DNA from 3 places in the Streptomyces sp. NPDC050732 genome. Region 1 is predicted to be linked to each of the others. Evidence: riboswitches for the same ligand, from Rfam matches in the RefSeq annotation. Region 1 holds a riboswitch; each other region holds the start of a gene.
What was found. A riboswitch is a leader RNA that binds a small molecule or an ion and turns the genes downstream of it on or off. The one in region 1 is predicted to bind cobalamin.
Positions count from the first base shown of each region.

Region 2: it holds a riboswitch for cobalamin, as region 1 does, so the genes downstream of both, AB0H82_RS00505 (ABC transporter substrate-binding protein) here and AB0H82_RS09470 (energy-coupling factor ABC transporter permease) in region 1, are expected to answer to the same signal.
Region 3: it holds a riboswitch for cobalamin, as region 1 does, so the genes downstream of both, AB0H82_RS25065 (ribonucleoside-diphosphate reductase subunit alpha) here and AB0H82_RS09470 (energy-coupling factor ABC transporter permease) in region 1, are expected to answer to the same signal.

Region 1 covers NZ_JBFAHP010000008.1:75,714-81,249, forward strand. The annotation lists gene AB0H82_RS09455 (MMPL family transporter) at 1-908, shown strand, start outside; partial or broken gene AB0H82_RS09460 (N-acetylmuramoyl-L-alanine amidase) at 1,334-1,571, shown strand; gene AB0H82_RS09465 (APH(3') family aminoglycoside O-phosphotransferase) at 1,669-2,484, shown strand; cobalamin riboswitch at 2,588-2,772, shown strand; gene AB0H82_RS09470 (energy-coupling factor ABC transporter permease) at 2,802-3,575, shown strand; gene AB0H82_RS09475 (energy-coupling factor ABC transporter substrate-binding protein) at 3,575-3,982, shown strand; gene cbiQ (cobalt ECF transporter T component CbiQ) at 3,989-4,738, shown strand; gene AB0H82_RS09485 (ATP-binding cassette domain-containing protein) at 4,735-5,536, shown strand, end outside.
Region 2 covers NZ_JBFAHP010000001.1:123,928-129,463, reverse strand. The annotation lists gene AB0H82_RS00520 (putative leader peptide) at 24-134, opposite strand; gene AB0H82_RS00515 (ABC transporter ATP-binding protein) at 201-980, opposite strand; gene AB0H82_RS00510 (iron ABC transporter permease) at 977-1,987, opposite strand; gene AB0H82_RS00505 (ABC transporter substrate-binding protein) at 2,068-3,033, opposite strand; cobalamin riboswitch at 3,077-3,238, opposite strand; gene AB0H82_RS00500 (M67 family metallopeptidase) at 3,211-3,633, opposite strand; gene AB0H82_RS00495 (amino acid permease) at 3,720-5,204, opposite strand.
Region 3 covers NZ_JBFAHP010000029.1:43,269-48,804, reverse strand. The annotation lists gene AB0H82_RS25070 (ribonucleotide-diphosphate reductase subunit beta) at 1-991, opposite strand, end outside; gene AB0H82_RS25065 (ribonucleoside-diphosphate reductase subunit alpha) at 991-3,405, opposite strand; cobalamin riboswitch at 3,536-3,666, opposite strand; gene AB0H82_RS25060 (GNAT family N-acetyltransferase) at 3,721-4,221, opposite strand; gene mctP (monocarboxylate uptake permease MctP) at 4,302-5,536, opposite strand, start outside.

The DNA.
Region 1 (5,536 bases):
CCAAGACCGTCGGCGACTCGATCGCCAAGATCGACGGCGTCGCCGCGGTGACGCCCGCCCAGCCCAACAAGGCCGGGGACACCGCGATCATGAACGTCGTCCCGGAGACCGGACCGAGCGACCACGACACCGAGGAACTGGTCAAGACGATCCGCTCGACCGCCGACGGCATCGGGTCCGACACCGGCTCCGAGATCCTGGTCACCGGCCAGACCGCGATGACCATCGACTTCTCGCAGACCCTGGACGACGCACTCCTGCCCTACCTCGGTCTCGTCGTCGGCCTGGCCTTCCTGCTCCTGATGCTGGTCTTCCGCTCGATCCTGGTCCCGCTCAAGGCGGCGCTCGGCTTCCTGCTCTCGGTGGCCGCCGCCCTCGGCGCCGTCGTCGCGGTCTTCCAGTGGGGCTGGCTCGCGGACGTCGTGGGCGTCGACCAGCCGGGCCCGATCATGAGCATGATGCCGATCTTCATGATCGGTGTGGTCTTCGGCCTGGCGATGGACTACGAGGTCTTCCTCGTGACGCGGATGCGCGAGGCGTACGTCCACGGGGCGCGCCCAGGCGAGTCGGTCGTCACCGGCTTCACCCACGGCGGACGGGTCGTGGCCGCGGCCGCGGTCATCATGATCAGCGTCTTCTCCGGCTTCATCATGGAGAACGACGACATGATCAAGATGATGGGCTTCGGCCTGGCCGTCGCCGTCCTCTTCGACGCCTTCGTCGTCCGCATGGCGATCGTGCCGGCGGTCCTCGCGCTGCTCGGCAAGGCCGCCTGGTGGCTGCCGCGCTGGCTGGACAAGGCGCTGCCGAACGTGGACGTGGAGGGCGAGAAGCTCCACAAGAACCTCGGTGACACCGGTTCGCCGGACGCCGAGACGGACCGGGAGCTCGCACCCGTGGGCCGGTGACACACCGCCGCCCCGCACGGGCGGGCCGGCCGGGACACCCCCACTGACCAGTGGGGGAGCGTCCCGGCCGGCCCGCCCGGTTCTTTTTCCCCGCGTCCGCCGACGGGTCCCGCCGGTTGCGCCGACTGCCGCAGCCGTCCGGGCGCGCCGGCCGGAAGCTGACACCATGTGTGTCCTCCCCGCGCGGTCCGCGTCGCGGGTGCCCCACGCCCTGCGCGGCGCGCTGGGGGTGCTGCCCGGTGCGACGGCCGTCGGCCTGCTGCTGGCCTGCGCGGCAGGCGTCGACCCCGCGGTGCCCGCCGACGACCGCGGAACCTCCCTCCGACGACCGTCCCCGGACACCGCTCCGTCATGCCCGCCGCCGCTCGGCCCGCGCGCCCGGTGCCCTCGTCGTACGCGGCGTTCCGCGCGGCGCCCCCGCGCAGCGCGCGGGCGGCATCGACAAGCCTGTCGTCGGGGCGCACGCGCGGGGCTTCAACCGGGGTTCGACGGGCGTCGCGGCGCTCGCTGGCTGGAAGCTCGGCCTCGCGGGCGTCGACCCAGGCGGTCTTCCACACGGTCGCGGCCCACAAGGACGGCTACGCCACGTTCTGCCCCGGCGTGCCCCTGAGCGCCGAGATGCCGGCGACCAGAGAAGCCGCCGCCCGGCTCCAGGGGAGATGACCTTCGCCGCGAACCGTTGACGTTCGCATCGGCAATGGAGCAACGCCCCCCCGAAATATCGAGTGGGAGCCGCGGGGAGCCGCCTGCCATGATGCCGATCATGAGCAGCGAGCTGCGGCGGAGGTACGCCGCGTACCGATGGACCCCCGCGACGGACGGCGCGTCGGGCGCCGAGGTGCACCACCTCACCGGAACGGGCGCGAGCGAACCCGAGTTGTACGTGAAGACCGCCCCGGTCACGTACGACGGCTCGCCCTCCGACCTGCCGGGCGAGGCCGACCGCCTGGCCTGGCTCGCCGGCCGGGGCATCCCCGTGCCGCGCATCGTCGAGCGGGGCGCCGACGACCACGTGGCATGGCTGGTGACGGAGGCGGTGCCCGGCAGGCCGGCCGCCGACGAGTGGCCACCGGAGCAGCGGTTCGCGGTGGCCGAGTCGCTCGCCGACCTCGCCGTGGCCCTGCACCGACTGCCCCCGGAGGGCTGCCCGTTCGACCGCACCCTGCCGGTCACCATGGAGCAGGCCGCCCGCAATGTGGCCGAGAACCTCCTGGACCTGGACGACCTCGACGAGGATCGCGCCGGCTGGACCGGGCAGCGCCTCCTCGACGAGCTGCGCCGCACCCGCCCGGCGGCGGAGGACCCGGTCGTCACCCACGGCGACCTCACCCCGGAGAACGTCCTGCTCGACCCCGGCACCTGCCGCGTCACCGGAGTCATCGACGTCGCCCGGCTCGGCAGGGCGGACCGGCACACCGATCTCGCCATCCTGCTGCGGGAGTTGACGCACGAGGAGGACCCCTGGTTCGGGCCCGGGTGTGCCGAACGGTTCCTGCGGCGGTACGAGGAGCGGGCGGCGGTCGAGGCCGACAAGGGGAAACTGGACTTCTACCGGCTGCTCGACGAATTCTTCTGACCGGGCGGACGGCCTCTGAGCAGGGGCGTACGCGGTGGTGGTGTGCGCTCGGGTGTGCCACCGCCGCGACCACCGCGCAAGTTGTCAGGCAGATCTTTGCGCACTAGTGTCACCACGCCTTGGTGCTCGGGAAATCCGGTGTGATGCCGGTGCGGCCCTCGCCACTGTGATCGGGAAGTCCGGCTCCAGCCCTAGCGGCAGCCACTGGGTGCACACGTACCCGGGAAGGCGGAGTCCGGTCGGTACGACCCGTCAGCCAGGAGACCGGCCAAGGCACGTTGTCCATCCACGAGGTGCTGGAGAGGGTCTGCTGAGCCATGCACATAGCCGAGGGTTTCCTCCCGCCGGCGCACGCGATCGCCTGGGGCGTAGCGTCCGCGCCGTTCGTCGTCCACGGAGTCCGCTCCCTGACCCGTGAAGTCAAGGAGCACCCGGAGAGCACACTGCTCCTCGGTGCCTCCGGGGCCTTCACGTTCGTCCTTTCCGCGTTGAAGATCCCCTCGGTGACGGGCAGTTGCTCGCACCCGACGGGGACCGGGCTCGGGGCGATCCTGTTCCGGCCACCGATCATGACGGTGCTCGGCACCATCACCCTGCTCTTCCAGGCACTGCTGCTCGCCCACGGCGGACTCACCACCCTGGGCGCCAACGTGTTCTCCATGGCGATCATCGGCCCCTGGGCGGGTTACGCGGTCTACCGGCTCCTCAGGCGGTACGACGTGCCGCTCATGGTCACCGTGTTCTTCGGGGCGTTCGTCGCCGACCTGACCACGTACTGCGTCACCAGCGTCCAGCTGGCCCTGGCGTTCCCCGACCCCGGCAGCGGATTCCTGGGCGCCCTGGGCAAGTTCGGCGGCATCTTCGCCGTCACCCAGATCCCCCTGGCGGTCAGCGAGGGCCTGCTCACCGTCCTGGTGATGCGCCTGCTCGTGCAGTCCAGCAAGGGCGAACTCACCCGCCTCGGCGTACTGCTGCGGGGCAAGCGAAGCGCCACGACGCCCGAGACGCCCGACACGACCGGGACGCCGAAGACCACCGAGACGTCCAAGACATCCGAGACGTCCGAGACGCAGACGGGGGCCAGCGCCTGATGAGCCGGAACGCGAAGATCAACACATTGCTGCTCCTCATCGTCGCCGCGCTCGCGGTGCTGCCCCTGGCGCTCGGCCTCGGCGACGACGAGGAAGAGCCGTTCGCCGGTGCCGACGCCCAGGCCGAGACGGCGATCACCGAGATCGAACCGGACTACGAACCGTGGTTCTCACCGCTGTACGAACCCCCGTCCGGCGAAGTCGAGTCGGCGCTGTTCGCCCTCCAGGCGGCCATCGGCGCGGGCGTCCTCGCCTACTACTTCGGGCTGCGCAAGGGCCGCCGCCAGGGCGCGGAACAGGCGCGCACGGAAGCGGACCAGCCGGAGGCGGCAAGGCTGGAGGCGTCGGACGGCTCCGACGAGCCGGTCGACGCGGGCGGCCCCCGGCCCGGGACCGAGCGGGTCTGACCCGGCGTGCTGCCCATCGACGCGGCGGCGCACAGCAGTCGCTGGCGCCGCCGGCATCCCGTGGACAAGGCCGTGCTCGGTATCGGCCTCACCGTCCTGGCGATCTCGCTGCCGCCCTGGCCGGGCGCCGTCCTGGTGCTGGTCGCCGCGCTCGCCCTGCTGCTCGGCCCGGCGGGCGTGCCGCCCGGCAAGCTGTGGCGCGCCTACCGCGTGCCGCTCGGCTTCTGCGTGACCGGCGCACTGACCCTGCTCGTCCAGGTCGGCGGCCCCGACGGGTTCGTGGCGTTCGCGGACGGCGGCCCGGCGCGCGCGGGCGGTCTGCTCCTGCGGACCTCCGCGGCCTCGCTCGGCGTGCTCCTGTTCGCCTTCACCACACCCATGTCGGACCTGCTGCCCCGCCTGGTGAAGGCGGGGGTGCCCGCGCCGGTCGTGGACGTGGCACTCGTCACGTACCGGATGAGCTTCCTGCTCCTGGACTCCATGGGCCGGATCCGGCAGGCGCAGGCCGCCCGGCTCGGCCACACCACGCGTGCCGCCACCTGGCGCTCGCTCGCCGGTCTCGGCGCCACCGCGTTCGTGCGCGCCTTCGACCGGGCGAGCCGGCTGCAGGCCGGGCTCGCCGGGCGCGGCTACGACGGCACCCTGCGCGTCCTCGTGCCCGAGGCCCGCATCTCCCGGCCCTTCATCGCCGCGGGCGCGGCACTCCTCATGGGCCTGGTGGCCCTGACCCTCGTACTGGAAAGGTTCCTTCCATGAGCACCACGGGTGCCACGAGTGCCACGAGCACCCCGGGTCGGCCCTTGGTCGCTCTCCGCGCGGTGTCCTACGCGTACGAGGACGGGCCCACCGTGCTCAGCGGCCTGGACTTCGATGTCGTCGAGGGCCGTGCCCTCGCCCTGCTCGGCCGCAACGGCAGCGGCAAGACCACCCTCATGCGACTGCTCAGCGGCGGCCTGCGGCCCGCCTCCGGCGAGTTGACGGTCGAGGGCGTCCCCGTCACGTACGGCCGCAAGGGCCTGACCCGGCTGCGCACGACCGTGCAGCTGGTGGTGCAGGACCCGGACGACCAGCTGTTCGCCGCCTCGGTCGAACAGGACGTCTCCTTCGGCCCCTTGAACCTCGGCCTGTCCGACACCGAGGTCCGGGCCCGGGTCGCCGAGGCGCTCGCCGCCCTCGACATCGCCGCCCTCGCCGACCGGCCCACCCATCTGCTCTCCTACGGCCAGCGGAAGCGGACCGCCATCGCCGGAGCCGTGGCGATGCGCCCCCGCGTGCTCATCCTCGACGAGCCGACCGCGGGCCTCGACCCCGACGGCCAGGAACGCCTCCTCGCCACCCTGCGGCGGCTGCGGGACGCCGGGACGACCGTGGTCATGGCGACCCATGACGTCGATCTGGCCCTGCGCTGGGCCGACGACGCGGCGCTGCTCACACCCTCCGGGGTGCGGACGGGACCGGTGGCCGAGACGCTGGCCCGGCGGGACCTCCTGGCCGCGGCCGGGCTGCACCTGCCGTGGGGCATCGCCGTCGGCGAGCTGCTGCGCACGTGCGGCC
Region 2 (5,536 bases), on a different contig from region 1:
CCACGGCCGGGCTGCGGATCGGTTCAGCGGGAACAGATCGCGCTGGCGAGGCGGCACAGGTCGACGTGCAGCCGCGCGACAAGCAGCACGGGGGGTGCGCTCGGCGTCTCTTCGCTCACGTCATGGGGAACCATGCGGTCATCGTATCGATTCCCGGTCCGGATCCCGGAATGTGATCTCACCTGCTGGACGGAATCCGTTCAGGATGCGGGCGGCGGCAGATAGACGACGGTCGGGGCGCCGGTCAGCGGATGGGTGCTGACCTCGGCCGTCACGCCGTACACGGTGGCGAGCAGCTCGGCGGTGAGGACCTCCTTGGGCGCCCCGGAGGCGACGAGGCGGCCGCCGTCGAGGACGTAGAGGCGGTCGCAGTAGTACGCCGCGAGGTTCAGGTCGTGCAGGGCCAGCAGGTTCGTCGTGCCCAAACCGCGTACGAAGGAGAGGATTTCGAGCTGGTAGCGGATGTCGAGGTGGTTGGTGGGCTCGTCGAGGACGACGAGGGTGGGCTGCTGCACCAGGGCGCGGGCCACCAGGGCGCGCTGCCGCTCGCCGCCGGACAGGGAGGGGAACGCGCGGTCGGCCAGCCCTTCGACGCCGACGCGGGTGAGGGCCGCCGTGACGAGGGCCTCGTCGGCCGCCGTGTCCGCCTCCCAGAACCGCTTGTGCGGGGAGCGGCCCATCGCGACCACCTGCCGGACGGTCAGCTCGAACGCCGCCTGTCCGTCCTGCGGCACGGTGGCCAGGCGCCGGGCGCGGGCCTTCGGGGTCATCGTGTGCAGGTCGTCGCCGTCGAGGAGGGCGTGGCCCGCGGTGGGGCGCAGTGTGCCGTACACGCAGCGGAGCAGGGTCGTCTTGCCGCTGCCGTTGGGGCCGACGACGCCGACGGTCTCGCCGGGGGCGGCGGTGAGGTCGACGGCGTCGACGAGGAGCCTGCCGTCGATCTCGTACGAGAGGGCCTGGGTGCGCAGCTCTCCTGTCATGCCGGGACTCCTTCGGTACGCCGCCGCAGCAGCCACAGGAAGAACGGGCCGCCGGTCAGCGCGGTGAGCACGCCGACGGGGATGTCCTGCGGGGCGGCGACGGTGCGGGCGGCGAGGTCGGCGACGACCAGGAACACCGCGCCCGTCAGCGCCACCACCGGGAGCAGCGCGCGGTGCGCGGCGCCGACCAGCATGCGGGCGGCGTGCGGCACCATCAGGCCGACGAAGCCGATGGCTCCGCTGTACGCGACGAGGACGCCGGTCAGGAGCGAGGCGAGGACGAAGACGCCGGCGCGGAAGCGGGCGGCGTGCAGGCCGAGGACGGTGGCGCCCTCCTCCCCGGCGAGGAGCAGGTCGAGGGGCCGGGCCATGGACACCAGGAGGGCGGTGCCGAGGACGAGGGTGACGCAGGGCAGGGCGAGCATGTCCCAGCGGGCGCTGCCGAGGCCGCCCAGCGTCCAGTACAGGACTTCCTTGAGGTGGTCCGCGCTGTCGGCGGTGACGAGGATGAGGCTGGTCAGCGCGGTCAGGATGTACGAGACGGCGACGCCCGCGAGGATCAGGCGCCCGGTGGCGAAGCTGCCGCCGCCGCGGGCCAGGGCGTAGACGAGGACCAGCGAGAGCAGCGCGCCCGCGAAGGAGGCGGCCGGGATCGTGACGGCGGTCGACAGGGCGGCGCCGAGGCCGAAGACGCCGCCGAGGACGATCGCGCAGACCGCGCCGACGGAGGCGCCCGAGGAGACGCCGAGCAGGAACGGGTCGGCGAGGGGGTTGCGGACGAGGGCTTGCAGCACGGTGCCGATGACGGCGAGCCCGGCGCCCACGGTGGCCCCCAGGATGACCCTGGGGAGTCTCACGTCGAGCACGATGGTGCGGAACGGGGAGGGTTCCGCGCGGCCCGACAGGATCTCGACGACCTGGCTCGGCGGGATGCGGACGGAGCCGAGCGCCAGGCCGGCGATCGTCGCCGCGACGAGGGCGGCAGTGAGTACCGTCAGGACGGCCAGGTGCCGCCCCCGTGGCCCCCGTCTGTCGCCCTTCGGGCTCGTCCTCAAACGCCGGACGGGCTGAAACTCCCGCAGCGCGCTCACAGCTGTGCCGCCAGCTTCCTCACCGCCTCGGGTGCTCGTACTCCCGTGACCATGTCCGACAGCCGCAGCACCGCGAAGCGCTTGTTCTTGACGGCCGGGACGTCCTTGAGGGCCGGGTCCTCCAGGAGGCGCTTCTTCTTCTGAGCGACGGTCGTGGCGCCGTAGTCGAGGATCAGGATGACCTCGGGGCGGCGCTCGACGACCTTCTCCCAGGACGCGTCACTGAAGGACTTGTCGACGTCGGCGAAGACGTTGCGGCCGCCTGCCCGCTCGATGATGTCGTTGCCGATGCCGCGGCCGCCGGCCGTGAACGCCGTCTTGTCACCGCTGTCGTAGACGAAGACGGGGGCCGGCTTCTCGCTCTGTGCCTTCTTCGCCGTGGCGCCCAGTTCGCGCTTCGCCCCGCTCACCCATGTCTCGGCGCGCCCGCGCACACCGAAGGTGGCGCCGACCTCACGGACCTCGCGGTAGACGTCGTCCATGGTGAGGGCGCGCTCGGCGCAGCCCTCTACGTTGAGGCGGCTTTCGATGCCGGACTTGGCGAGCGCCGAGCGGCTGCGGCCGTCGCCGGCGAGGAAGGCGCTGGCGTAACCGCCGTAGACGAAGTCGGGGTTGGCGGCGAGCAGCTTCTCGTAGGAGGGGTACTCCTTGGCGAGCACGGGGACCGACTTGTAGGCCTTCTCATACTTCGGGAGGACCTTGTCGTCGAGGTAGGCCGTGCCGGCGATGTGGTCCTTCAGGCCGAGTTCCAGCATCACTTCGGTGGTGTGCTGGTTCATGGTGACGGCGCGCTTCGGAGGCGCGTCGTACGTGGTCTTCACACCGCAGTTGGTGACGGTGTACGGGAACCCGGCGGCCTTGGCGGCGGGCTTTCCCGAGTCGTCGCCACCGGATGAGGCGGAGCATGCGGCGAGCGGGGCCAGCAGGGCCGCGGCGGTGAGTACGCGAAGGGCGCGGGACATGGCTGAACTGCCTCCTCCAGGGGATTTCCGCGTCCCCTGCGTCGTGTGGAGGAAGGCGGCAGGTCAGTTCCTGACTTCCCCCGCCCCGGCCTGCGCGGCCGGGTACGGGGTCACAGTGGCGGGACCGTGCCGGGTTCGCACCGGCTTCCTGGGTCCTGCCGCCCTCATGAGTAAAGCTCAGTATGCCTGTACGACCTTTACCTCTTCCTCGGTGACCTCGCCGTCGACGATCCGGTACGAGCGGAACTGGAAGGGGCCCGCGTCGTCGGTGTCGGCCGTGGAGACCAGGACGTAGTGGGCGCCGGGTTCGTTGGCGTACGTGATGTCGGTGCGCGAGGGGTAGGCCTCGGTCGCGGTGTGCGAGTGGTAGATGATCACCGGCTCCTCGTCGCGGTCGTCGAGATCGCGGTAGAGCTTGAGCAGGTCGCCCGAGTCGAACTCGTAGAACGTGGGCGAGCGCGCGGCGTTGAGCATCGGGATGAACCGCTCGGGGCGGCCGGTGCCCGCCGGGCCCGCGACCATGCCGCACGCCTCGTCGGGGTGGTCCTGGCGCGCGTGCGCGACGATCTGGTCGTGGAGGGCCTGGGTGATGGTCAGCATGGCGCCAGGATAAGCAGAGGGGCCCGCGCGTACCGGAGTGTGGTACGAGCGGGCCCGAATGCTGGACAGCGGCCTTGGGGTGCCGGTCAGTCCTTGGAGACGCGGTCGCTGTCGGAGAGGCCGACCTTCCGCTTGTTGAAGGCCGCGGCCTGCGGGTTGCGGCTCTTGAGGACCAGGTAGGAGACACCGAGGATCGCGGCCCAGACCGGAGCGGCGTACAGCGAGATCCGCGCGTCCTTGTCGACGCCCATCATCACGATGACCATGCCGATGAAGAGGAGGGCGAACCAGCTGGTGTACGGGGCGCCCGGGGCCCGGAAGGTGGACTGCGGCAGCTCGCCGCGGTCGGCCTTGCGGCGGTAGCGGATCTGGCAGGCCAGGATCATGATCCAGGCCCACATGCCGGAGATGGTGGCGAAGGAGACGACGTAGTTGAACGCCTCGCCCGGCCACTGGTAGTTGATCCAGACGCCGACCAGCATGAACGCGGCGGAGGCCGTGGTGCCGATCAGCGGCAGGCCGTTCTTCGTGAGCTTGGTGAAAAACTTCGGGCCCTGGCCGTTGAGCGCGAGGTCGCGCAGCATGCGGCCGGTGGAGTACATGCCGGAGTTGCAGGAGGAGAGTGCGGCGGTGAGGACCACGAAGTTCACGATCGCGGCGCCGACGCCGAGGCCCATCTTCTCGAAGGCGGCGACGAACGGCGAGACGCCGGGCTGGAAGTGCGTCCACGGCACGACCGACAGGATCATGATGAGCGCGCCGACGTAGAAGACGGCGATGCGCCACGGCACGGTGTTGATGGCCTTGGGCAGGACGGTCTTCGGGTCCTTGGACTCGCCCGCGGTGACGCCGACGAGCTCGACGGCGAGGAAGGCGAACATCACGATCTGCAGCGTCATCAGCGTGGAGCCGATGCCGTTCGGGAAGAAGCCGCCCTGGTTCCACAGGTGGGCGACGGTCGCGGTGTCACCGGCGTCGGAGAAGCCGATGGTGAGGATGCCGATGCAGATCAGGATCATGCCGATGATGGCGGTGACCTTGACCATCGAGAACCAGAACTCCAGCTCACCGAAGAGCTTCACGGAGATGAGGTTCGCGCCGTACAGGATGACCGTGAAGATGAGCGCGTACGCCCATTGTGGAACGGATCCGTGTGTCCAGTACTGCATGTACTGGGCGGCCGCTGTCACTTCGGTGATGCCGGTGACGACCCAGAAGAGCCAGTACGTCCAGCCGGTCACGAATCCGAAGAACGGGCCCATGAACTCACGGGCGTACTCCGAGAAGGAGCCCGAGACGGGGCGGTACATGAGGAGCTCGCCGAGCGCCCGCATGATGAAGAAGATGACGAGGCCCGCGATGGCGTACGCCAGGATGAGGCTGGGGCCGGCCTTGTGAATGGCCTTGCCCGCGCCGAGGAACAGGCCGGTGCCGATGGCACCGCCGATCGCGATCATCTGGATCTGCCGGGCTCCGAGCCCGCGCTGGTAGCCCTCGCCGGACGAGCCGTCCTGCGCGACACCGTTGCCGCCGTGCTCGTCGTGGTGCTCTTCGACCTGCACTGAGGTCATGGTGACGCCTTTCTCCATGCTGATCCGCGCCCGCACATCTGCGTTGTGGCTGCGGACCAGGTCCTGATCCCCCCGGATACGAATGGAGTGCTACCGGCGGTCTGCCGGCTGAAGCGCCCCCGGCGACATGGGTGGCGTCACCGAGTGGTCGTGAAGATTTATCACGGTGGCAACAGTGAGGGAATGCGACAGAATCAGCCAACTGTGACGCAGGCCACAAGAAGAAGCGGGCAAATCGCCCTCGGCGCCACAAAGGCGGGCAATGAAGTGACGCGATCGTTATCCGGATTTGAGCATCCGCTGAGCGAACGGCCGGCGAGTGAACACAACCT
Region 3 (5,536 bases), on a different contig from region 1:
CGACCGCGACCTGGTACGCCGAAGGCCGCCGCTCGAAGAAGTTGGTCAGCTCCTGCACGCCCTGCAGCTCCATGAAGGAGAAGGGGTTCTCGGAGCCGTAGACCGGCGCGAAGCCGAGGCGCTGCAGACGCTGGTCGGCGACGCACTCCAGGTACGCGCGCATGGAGTCGGTGTTCATGCCCGGCAGGCCGTCGCCGCACAGGTCGCGCGCGAACTGCAGCTCGGCCTCCACGGCCTCCTTCAGCATGTCCGTGACCTGCGTCTGGAGCGCGTCGTCGAAGAGCTCGGGCTCCTCCTTGCGCACGGTGTCGACCACGTCGAAGGCGAAGCTCATGTGCATCGTCTCGTCACGGAACACCCAGTTGGTGCCGGTCGCCAGACCGTGCAGCAGACCGCGGCTGCGGAACCAGTAGACGTACGCGAAGGCGCCGTAGAAGAAGAGGCCCTCGATGCACGCGGCGAAGCAGATCAGGTTCAGCAGGAAGCGGCGGCGGTCGGCCTGCGTCTCCAGGCGGTCCAGCTTCTCGACCGAGTCCATCCACTTGAAGCAGAACTGCGCCTTCTCCCGGATGGAGGGGATCTCCTCCACCGCGTCGAACGCGGCGGCCCGGTCCTCGGGGTCGGGCAGGTAGGTGTCGAGCAGCGTCAGATAGAACTGGACGTGCACGGCCTCCTCGAAGAGCTGGCGGCTCAGGTAGAGCCGCGCCTCGGGGGAGTTGATGTGCTTGTAGAGCGTGAGCACGAGGTTGTTGGAGACGATCGAGTCGCCGGTCGCGAAGAACGCGACGAGCCGGCCGATCAGGTGCTGCTCCTCGGGCGTCATCTTCGCCAGGTCGGCGACGTCCGAGTGGAGGTCGACCTCCTCGACGGTCCAGGTGTTCTTGATCGCGTCCCGGTAGCGCTCGTAGAAGTCGGGATAGCGCATGGGGCGCAGGGTCAGCTCGAAGCCCGGGTCGAGGAGGTTCTTCTCGCTGTTGGTCGTCGTGCTCATTACTGGCAGGCCTCGCAGGACTCGGGGTTTTCCAGGGAGCAGGCGACGGCCTCTTCGGCCGTGGCCTGCGCGGGGACGGGGGCGGGGGCGGTGGCGGCGGTCTGGGAGCCGCCGGCGGCGCGGGCGATGCGGGTGGCGGGGCGCGAGCGCAGGTAGTACGTGGTCTTCAGGCCCGACTGCCAGGCGTACGCGTACATCGAGGAGAGCTTGCCGATGGTCGGCGTCTCCAGGAACAGGTTCAGGGACTGCGCCTGGTCGAGGAACGGGGTGCGCGCGGCGGCCATGTCGATCAGGCCGCGCTGCGGGAGCTCCCACGCCGTGCGGTACAGCGCACGCACGTCCTCGGGGATCCAGTCGAAGCCCTGCACCGAGCCGTTGGCCTCGCGCAGCGCCTCCCGGGTCTGCGCGTCCCACACGCCGAGCCGCTTCAGCTCCTCCACCAGATAGGCGTTGACCTGGAGGAACTCGCCGGACAGCGTCTCGCGCTTGAAGAGGTTGGAGACCTGCGGCTCGATGCACTCGTAGACGCCCGCGATGGACGCGATGGTCGCGGTCGGCGCGATGGCGAGCAGCAGCGAGTTGCGCATGCCGGTGGTGGCGATGCGTTCGCGCAGCGCGGCCCAGCGCTCCGGCCAGGTCAGCTCGACGCCGTAGTGGTCGGGGTGCAGCACGCCGCGGGCGGTGCGGGTCTTCTCCCAGGCGGGGAGCGGCCCGTTGCGCTCGGCGAGCCCGGCGGACGCCTCGTAGGCGGCGAGCATGATCCGCTCGGCGATCCGCGTGGAGAGGGCGCGCGCCTCGGGGGAGTCGAAGGGCAGCTTCAGCTGGAAGAAGACGTCCTGCAGGCCCATGGCGCCGAGGCCCACCGGGCGCCACTTGGCGTTGGAGCGGCCGGCCTGCTCGGTCGGGTAGAAGTTGATGTCGACGACGCGGTCGAGGAAGGTGACGGCGGTGCGGACGGTGTCGTCGAGCCGCTCCCAGTCGATGTCCTGGGCGGCCGGGTCCACGAACGCGCCGAGGTTCACCGAGCCCAGGTTGCAGACGGCCGTCTCCCCGTCGTCCGTCACCTCCAGGATCTCCGTGCAGAGGTTCGAGGAGTGCACGGTGTGGCCGGGCTCCGCGGTCTGGTTGGCGGTGCGGTTGGCGGCGTCCTTGAACGTCATCCAGCCGTTGCCGGTCTGCGCGAGGGTGCGCATCATGCGGCCGTACAGGTCCCGGGCCGGCATGGTCTTCTTCGCGAGCCCGGCGGCCTCCGCCTTCCGGTACGCCGTGTCGAACTCCTCGCCCCACAGGTCGACGAGCTCGGGCACGTCGGACGGCGAGAACAGCGACCACTCCTGGTCGGCGGCGACCCGGCGCATGAACTCGTCGGGGATCCAGTGCGCGAGGTTGAGGTTGTGCGTGCGCCGCTGGTCCTCGCCCGTGTTGTCGCGCAGCTCAAGGAACTCCTCGATGTCGGAGTGCCAGGTCTCCAGGTAGACCGCGGCCGCGCCCTTGCGCCGGCCGCCCTGGTTCACGGCGGCGACCGAGGCGTCCAGGGTCTTCAGGAACGGCACGATGCCGTTGGAGTGCCCGTTCGTCCCGCGGATCAGCGAACCCCTGGAGCGGATGCGGGAGTACGAAAGACCGATGCCGCCCGCGTGCTTCGAGAGCCGCGCGACCTGGTGGTAGCGGTCGTAGATCGAGTCGAGCTCGTCCAGCGGGGAGTCGAGGAGGTAGCAGGACGACATCTGCGGGTGGCGGGTGCCGGAGTTGAAGAGCGTCGGCGAGGACGGCAGGTAGTCCAGGCGGCTCATCAGGCCGTAGAGCGCGGCGACCTCGTCCAGCGCGCGGGAGCTCCCGTCCTCCGCGAGGCCGCTCGCCACGCGCAGCATGAAGTGCTGCGGCGTCTCGATGACCTGCCGCGTGATCGGGTGGCGCAGCAGATAGCGGCTGTGCAGGGTACGCAGGCCGAAGTAGCCGAAGCGGAGGTCGGCGCCGTCGGCGAGCGCGGCCTCCACGAGCGCGTCGAGCCGGGCCGCGTGCGCGGTGACGAAGGACGCCGTGCGGTCGGCGATCAGGCCCTCGCGGTGGCCGACGGCGACCGACTCGGTGAAGGAGCGCACGCCCTGTGACGCCGCCTCGGCGGCGATGGAGAGGGTGAGCAGCCGGGCGGCGAGCTTCGAGTACGCCGGGTCCTCGGAGATGAGCCCCGCGGCCGCCTCGGTCGCCAGCTCGCGCAGCTCCGCCTCGTCGGCTCTGGCCGACCGGCCGCGCAGCGCGGCGGCGGCGACCCGGCCGGGGTCGGTGTCGGGGAGGTCGGCGGTGAGGTCGGTCAGGGTCCGCAGCAGCGCGGCCCCCGGTCCGTCGGCACCCTCGGTGCTGTCGATGGGCTGCGGTGACAGCGCTGACGCAGGTTCGGCAGGCGCGATGGTCACGTGGAGCTCTCCCTCGCTCGGCTCTGGGCCTGGGGGAGGGGACGGCACACACGGGCGCACCCGGGCAGGGCGGCGTACCGCGTCCACCGGCCCATTCCACGAGGCCCGGACGGTCGGCACCCGGGCCGGACGGCACGGGTGCACTGTCGGCAGGTCTTCGGACTCCGCGCACGACAAATGCGTACACGTCTACCGTTGCGGGACAGTTCCGGACTTGCACCGGATTCCCCTGCGGCGACAGCGAGCATGAGCATACATCTTGTGCCGCGCTCCTGAAGCGGGCCCACATCTTGTGTCGGCCCGCGAGCCCGAGGCCTAGAGCTTCAAGGCGTACGTCAGCAGCGGCACCGTCTCGATCGGCCGCCAGTCGCGCTCGGGCGTCCGCACGAAGCCGAGGCGCTCGTACAGCCGGTGGGCGGCGTGCATGGAGGTCTGCGTGGACAGGACGAGCGCGCTGCGGCCCGCCTCCCCGGCGCGCCGCACGCACTCCCGTACGAGCGCCTCGCCCACACCCCGGCCCCGCGTCCCGGGGGAGACGGCCAGCATGCGGATCTCCGCCTCGTCGGCCCGCGCGATGTCGGCCATCGGGCCGCCGGCCGGCACATAGGTGACGCAGCCGAGTATCTTCCCGTCCGCCGCGGCCACCAGGACCTCGGCCGCCGCCGCCCGCGCCGGCACGTCGCGCAGCACCGCGAGATAGGGGTCCTCCACCCCGAAGTCCAGGTGTCCGCCGTCGAGATAGGCCTGTGCGGTGAGGTCGCCGAGCGCCTCGTACTCCTCGGGGTGCGCCCCTCTGATGGTGATCGTGAAGTCCATGGGGCGAAGTGTGCAACAGGAGTACGACAAAGGGCCGCCGGTTTTTCCGGCGGCCCATGTCACGTGCGGGAGGGGGTGGTTCAGTGCCCGGCGCCCGCCGTCGCCTTCGGCAGTTCCTGGATGACGCCGGGGTCGCCCGCGTCCGCCGTGTAGTCCTCCGGCGACGTCTCGTCGATGCCCTCGGGGGCCTTCAGCGCCTTCAGGACGAAGGTGAGGACCACGGTCACGACCACGTTCAGGACGAACGCGGTGAGGCCGATGTAGCCGATCTCGCCGATGCCGGGGATCGTGTCGGAGGAGCCGCCGAAGTGCTTCTGCGTGGGCGAGGCGACGCCGTACGCGGCGAGCGTGCCGTAGACCATGCCGACCGCCCAGCCCGCGAGCAGCGCCCAGCGGTGGAACCACCGGGTGAACAGGCCGCCGACCAGCGCGGGCATCGTCTGCAGGATCCAGATGCCGCCCAGGAGCTGGAAGTTGATCGCGACGGTCTTGTCCATGCCGAGGACGAAGACGAGGGCGCCCACCTTCACCATGAGCGAGACCAGCTTGGAGACCTTGGTCTCCTGCTCGGGCGTCGCGTCGGGCTTGAGGAAGTCCTTGTAGATGTTCCTGGTGAAGAGGTTCGCGGCCGCGATGGACATGATGGCGGCCGGGACGAGCGCGCCGATGCCGATCGCGGCGAAGGCGACACCCGTGAACCAGTCGGGGAACATGTCCTCGAAGAGCTGCGGGATCGCCAGCTGGCCGTTCTCGACCTTGACCCCGGCCGCGATCGCCATGAAGCCGAGCAGCGCGAGCAGGCCCAGCATCAGGGAGTACAGGGGCAGGATCGTGGTGTTGCGGCGGATCACGTCGCGGCTCTTGGAGGAGAGCGTCGCCGTGATCGAGTGCGGGTACATGAAGAGCGCGAGGGCCGAGCCGAGCGCCAGCGTCGCGTACGTCCACTGACCGGCCTCCGGCGGGGCGAGCGCGCCGCGCGGCTTGTCGGTCGCCGGGTTGGTCTGCGAGAACGCCTCGCCCGCCGTGGCGAAGATGTCGTCGAAGCCGCCGAGCTTGATCGGGATGTAGATGATCGCGACGACGATGACGAGGTAGATCAGGCCGTCCTTCACGAACGCGATCAGTGCGGGCGCGCGCAGCCCCGACGAGTACGTGTAGGCGGCGAGCACCGCGAACGCGATCAGCAGCGGCAGGTCCTTGATGAACCAGTTGGTGTCGGGTCCGCCGCCGATCCCCATGACGTCCAGGACGGCCTGGATGCCGACCAGTTGGAGCGCGATGTACGGCATCGTGGCGAGGATGCCGGTGACCGCGA